2 regions of the Roseateles sp. FW301-B2 genome follow, and region 1 is predicted to be linked to the other one. Evidence: predicted binding sites of a transcription regulator. Region 1 holds the regulator's gene; the other holds the start of a gene.

Region 1 (2,840 bases):
GATCAGCTCCTCCGACAGGCGCAGGAAGCGGTCGCTGCAGGCGAAGGCGGCATCCAGATAGCGCATCGCCTGCTGCACCTCACGCTCCAGCTCGCCCGAGCGCTGCGCCAGCTGCAAGGTGGTCTGCTGGCTCTGCTGCGCCGAGCCGGCAATGCGGCCCACATCCTGTTCGACCTCGGCAAAGGCCTGGTGGATGCTGCTGCCACCACCACCGGCCGCATCGCTGCGCAATTCCTGGCTGAACTTGTCGACGCGCGCGTCCAGCTGCGCCACCGTGCCCATGATGGATTTGGAGGAACTCTCGACCTGGGCCGCCAGCGCCTTCACCGCATCGGCCACCACGCCGAAGCCGCGCCCGGCCTCGCCGGCACGCTTGGCCTCGACCGAGGCATTGAAGGCCACCAGCCGGGTCTGCAATGCGATCTTGGTGATCTCGGAGGCGGCGTCGGACACCTGGTGCAGGGTCTGCACGATGCCGCCCACCTCGTTGCCCACCTGCTCGAGGGCCTGGCGGGCACGCGTGACGGCGGCGCGGGTCAGGTCGGTGGCGGAGGCGATCGCCAGCTGCGACTGCTGCACCTGGCCCAGCTCGGTGGAAACGGCGGCCATGGCCTGGGCCTGGGCGGTGACGACCTTCTGGGTGTCTTCGAGCGCGCCGCGCACTTCGGCGGCGTCCTTGCCGAGCGAGGACATGCTGCGGGCGAGGTGCTGCACCAGCGATTGCGAAGAGGACGCAGCCCCGGGCTGCGCAGAGGCAGGCTCAGGCGCTAGCGCCGATTCCTTGCGGCGACTCCACTGCAACATTGCTGTCCCCCATGGTTCTGATCGCCGGCATTGTGGGGCCGGTCGTGCCGCAGAGCTGACGGGCAGCTTACCCGGCCAGCCGGGCGCTCACCACTCGCGCAATTTGACACGCAAACGCGCGATGGCCTGGCTGTGCAGCTGGCAGACGCGCGACTCGGTGACCTTGAGCACCGCGGCGATTTCCTTCAGGTTCATGTCGTGCTCGTAGTACATGCTCATCACGTACTGTTCGCGCTCCGGCAGGTTCTTGATGGCGGCCACCAGGGCCTGGCGCATGCGATGGTCCTGCAGCAGGGCCATCGGGTTGTTGCTGTCGTCGGCCACATGGCGGTCGAGGTAGTCCTCGTCGCCGTCGTCGCCGCTCATGTCTTCCAGGTAGACAAGCTGGGTGCCACGCACCTTGCCCAGCAATTCCTGGTACTCGGTCAGGCTCACGCCCATCTCGACGGCGATTTCCGATTCCTGCGGCGCGCGGCCCAGCTTCTGCTCCAGCTTGTGCACAGCCTGCTCGATGGTGCGCTGCTGACGGCGCGTGCCGCGGCTCATCCAGTCGCCGCCGCGCAGCTCGTCGAGCATGGCGCCGCGGATGCGCTGGGTGGCAAAGGTCTCGAACTGCACGCCCTGGCCCACGTCGAAGCGCGAGAGCGCGTCGGTGAGGCCGATCAGGCCGACCTGGATCAGATCGTCCAGCTCGACATTGGCCGGCAGCTTGGCAATCATCTGATGTGCCAGGCGTCGCACCAGCGGGCTGTACTGCTTGATCAGGGAGGAGTTGTCGAGGCGACCTTTGGCGGTATACATCATCGGCTCCAGCTTATCAGTTGGCGGCCATCACCAGGCCTTGGGCCGGGACGGTGGCTGGACGGCGCTGCCACATGGCGCGCGGACGCAGGGGCATGGCATCGGCGGCGGGTTCGGCCACCATGCCGGGCGGTGCGGCAATCAGGAGTTCACGTGCCAGATGGCGCAGCTCGGCGCTCATCGGGCTGCTGGCGGGCATGCGCGGGTCCAGGCAGGCCCAGTCGCGCAGCACGGCACCCAGGAAGCCGTCGCCGCAGCTGCTGATCTGCGCAGCGATGCGGTCGGCCAGGCGCAGCTGGGGCGAGCAGGCCAGCAGCAGGCTGTAGACCATCAGGCCGGCGCGTTGCGCCAGCCATTTCATGCCGGCATAGGCGTGGGTGACACTCATGGTGTCAGTATCCGCCAAGAGCACCGGGCGCACCTCACGCGAAGCCACCACGCGGGCCAGTTCGGCGGCACTTGCGTGCAAAAGCACCACATCGGCGTAGGGCGCGGCGTCGGTCACCACCTCCAGGAACTGGGCGGCCGAGCCGTTGGCGTTGATATAGCGCATCGGCAGGCCGCGCGCCGGCAGGTAGGAGACATGCTTGGACAGGCGCTCCACGCAGGAGGCCAGGTCCACCGCGGCCAGCTCGCCCGCCTGCGGCGCCTGCTCGCCGGCGTCGATCACCAGCGTGTGCAGGCCCAGCTCGGCGAAGGCCGCGCACAGGCCCTCCAGCAAGGCGCCGCCGCCCACCACATGGGGGTTGCTGACCACCGGCACGAAGCGCACGCGGGAGCTGGCGAAGAGCTTGCGCAGGCCGTCGGCCTGGTCTTGCGGGGGGGTGCTGTGGTCGCGCATGAGAGTCACCTGCTTGGGGTTACTTCTTGGTCTAGGGTTCAGTGGACGCCCATGGCGGCCGGGATGCCGGCGGCCAGCGCGGGGCCCCCTGCAAAAATCAGATTCACGTCGGCGTTGTCCATGCGCCAGGCGGCGGTGGGCTGGCTGCGCATGGCGCGCTGCACCAGCGCCTGGGCCGACAGGCGGTGCCAGTCTTCCGGCACGCGCTGGCCATTGGCCACGCCGATGATGCGCAGCTTGTGGCGGATCATGGTGTCCAGCGCCGGGCCGAGCTTGACGGCCTCGTCGATCTTGGAGAGCACCACGCCCTGGCATTCGCTGGCGCGCCAGGCGGCCACCACGTCGTCGATGGTCTCGCCCTGCTGGGCCGCATTCACCACCAGGATCTTCTTCA
Region 2 (2,840 bases), on a different contig from region 1:
CGCGGCCATGCTCAGCGCCAGCCTGCCGTCCAGCAGCTGCGCCTGCCAGCGCGCCGCCTCGGTGGCGGCGTCGGGCTGCTCGTGCAGCGTCTCCACGCGCATCGCCGTCAGCATGGCGACATCCATCGGCTCCGCAGCGATCGGCGCGATCACCTCGACGGGCGGGGCCGCCGGGCGCGCGGCGCGCGCGGCGGCCGGAGACAGTGCGGGCAGGGCCGGCAGCGCAGGGATGGGCGTGATGGAGGAGGCCATGAGTTCGAGGCATCGAAGGGCTCAAAACAAAAAAACCCGGCGCTCGCACGCCGGGTTTCTCGCTTGCAGGCAGTGCCTTGGCGGTATTACTGCAGCAGCGACATGACCAGGCCGGACATGCTGTTGCTCTGCTTCAGCATCGACGAGCCGGCTTGCATCAGCATCTGCTTGGTCGTCATGTTCGAGGTCTCGGTGGCGTAGTCCACGTCCATGATGCGGCCACGGGCCTGGGCGGCGTTGGTGCTGACGTTCTGCAGGTTGTTGTAGACATGGTCCAGGCGGTTGGCCGCGGCACCCATGCCGGCGCGGATCTTGCCGATCGTGTCCAGCGCGGTGTTGACCTTGTCGATCGCGCCATTGGCGCTGGCGGCATTGATTTCGGTGCCGGCGGCGCCGCCCGGGGCGGTGTACTTGGCGCTGACGGCGGTCAGGTCGGTGCCGGCCTGGGTGAAGTCGGCGCTGATGTCCACGGTCATCTTCTCGCTCGACGAAGCGCCGATCTGGAAGGTCACCGCTGCGGCCATGGTGCCGCCCACCAGCAGCTTGCTGCCGCCGAAGCTGGTGTTGTTCATGATGTTGTTCAGCTCACCGCCCAGGGCGTCGTACTCGGCCTGCATGGCGTCGCGATCCTTGGTGGTGGACGAACCGCTGGCGGACTCGGTAGCCAGGTCCTTCATGCGCAGCAGGATGTTCGAGACTTCGTTCAGCGCGCCTTCGGCGGTCTGCAGCATCGAGATGCCGTTCTGCGTGTTGCGCATCGCCACGGCCTGGCCGCGGGTCTGGGCGTCCAGACGGGTGGCGATCTGCAGGCCGGCGGCGTCGTCCATGGCGGAGTTGACGCGGAAGCCCGTGCCCAGGCGGGTCATCGAGGTGGACAGAGCGCGCTGCGAAGCGCCCAGCGAGTTTTGCGTGGAAAGAGCAGCGGCGTTGGTGTGCAGGCTAAGCATGGGAAGCTCCAGAAGTTTGTCGTCGTGATCGGACAAGTTGTCTTGCCCTCAGCCACACAAGGCGACGCGCCGCCCGCAGGACTTAAATGCCGAACGAAGAAAAACTTTGGAAACCGCCGCGGCTGCGGACTGGCCTGCCCGGAGGGACTCGAACCCCCGACCTGCTGCTTAGAAGGCAGCTGCTCTATCCAGTTGAGCTACGGGCAGTGTGTGTGTGAACAAGGCCTGCGTTCCCACGCAGGCCTTGCCCTTGATGCCCTTGAATTGTGCCATGGGCCTCGGGCAGGCCCAGCAACGGTCAAGAAGGCCGATCAGCCGATCAGCACGTTCACGATGGCGTTGCCGATGCCCATCAGCGCCGCGCCCGAGATCAGGCCCGCACAGATCGGCTCGCAGCCTTCCACCCAGCGCTTGTAGCCGGCGCTGCGGGCGTCCTTGAAGCGCTTGGAGAGCAGCCAGAACATCAGCGCGCCCAGCCACATGGCCAGGGTCGACTCGGGCGGCAGCACCACGCCCAGGCCCACCGAGACGGCGGAGATCTGGAACCGCCCCTTGCTGGCGATGCGCGCCACTTCCAGGATGATGGCGCTGACGACCGCGAAGCCCATCGCGATCAGGGCCGAGCTCGGCAGACCCTTGAGGCCCTTGGCGATGATCTCGGCCACGCCCTTCCACTGGATGGCGGCGGGCATCGCGAACTGCTCGGACACCAGGGTGGCGACCGAGCGCACGCCGTTCACATCCGGCGGCAGGAACAGCAGGAAGAACAGCGGCACGCAAGCCAGCACGCCGGCGATGATGCCGATCAGATGGCCCACCACCTGGTGGCGCGGCTTGCCGCCCAGCATGTAGCCGGGCTTGATGTCGGACAGCAGGTTGGCGGCGTTGGAGGCGATCTCCGAGGTCATGCCCGCGGGCAGCAGATTGCTGGCCGGGTTGGAGCTGTCGATCGCGCCCATGGTGAACTGGGTGATCTTGGAGAGCGAGCCGGTGGGCGTCCACGAGGTCAGCGCCATCGAGTTGGTGCAGATCACCGTCAGCACGAAGATCAGCGGCAGCGAGACCAGGGCCAGCAGCAGGGGCACGCCAAAGAATTCATGCGTGATCCAGGCACCCAGCAGGCCGAACACCGGCACGCCCACGTACGAGACCCACAGCGGCACCTCGATATGTGCCAGCAGATCGGTGCCGGCATCGGCCTTGGTCTTCTTGCCCGTCACGGACTTGAAGGCGGCGGTGAACAGCTCGGGCTTGGCGGCCAGGCTCACCAGCGAGCCCGTCACCATCATCGCCACACCCCACCACATCGACCATTGGTTGACGATCTCGGCACGCGAGATCGGCACGATGGCACCGCTGGGCGCAACGCGCTGCACGATGTCGCCCGCCTGGATCATGATGGGGGCGAGGATCACGAAGTTGATGAAGGCGCCCAGCAGGCAGCTGGTGGCCACGGCAATGCCCATCAGGCCGCCCACGCCCAGCATCGCGGCGTCGAGCGTGAAGCGCAGGCCGAGGGCGCGGAAGTCGGTGCCGAGGATCTTGGGGATCCACAGGTCCGCCTTCACCGCCGCCTGGTAGTAGTACTGGTCGAGGCGCTCGTGGAAGGTCCAGGGCTCCTTCATGCCGGCCCACTGATCC

Evidence for each region. Region 1 encodes FliA, which starts transcription of late flagellar genes. Its sites were predicted from a motif close to CTAAAGTTTNNNNNNNNNNNGCCGNTA; they were not measured.
Region 2: AC3WQY_RS13865 (flagellin N-terminal helical domain-containing protein) is a predicted target of FliA. The motif match lies at 1,283-1,309, and genes of this name have one in related genera.

Annotation. Positions count from the first base shown of each region.
Region 1 is NZ_JBYTBE010000032.1:35,208-38,047, forward strand. Features, by position in the region: gene AC3WQY_RS19315 (methyl-accepting chemotaxis protein) at 1-693, opposite strand, end outside; gene AC3WQY_RS19320 (RNA polymerase sigma factor FliA) at 892-1,605, opposite strand; gene AC3WQY_RS19325 (MinD/ParA family ATP-binding protein) at 1,622-2,446, opposite strand; gene flhF (flagellar biosynthesis GTPase FlhF) at 2,485-2,840, opposite strand, start outside.
Region 2 is NZ_JBYTBE010000018.1:54,452-57,291, reverse strand. Features, by position in the region: gene AC3WQY_RS13870 (hypothetical protein) at 1-252, opposite strand, end outside; gene AC3WQY_RS13865 (flagellin N-terminal helical domain-containing protein) at 339-1,199, opposite strand; tRNA gene AC3WQY_RS13860 (tRNA-Arg) at 1,330-1,406, opposite strand; gene AC3WQY_RS13855 (OPT family oligopeptide transporter) at 1,511-2,840, opposite strand, start outside.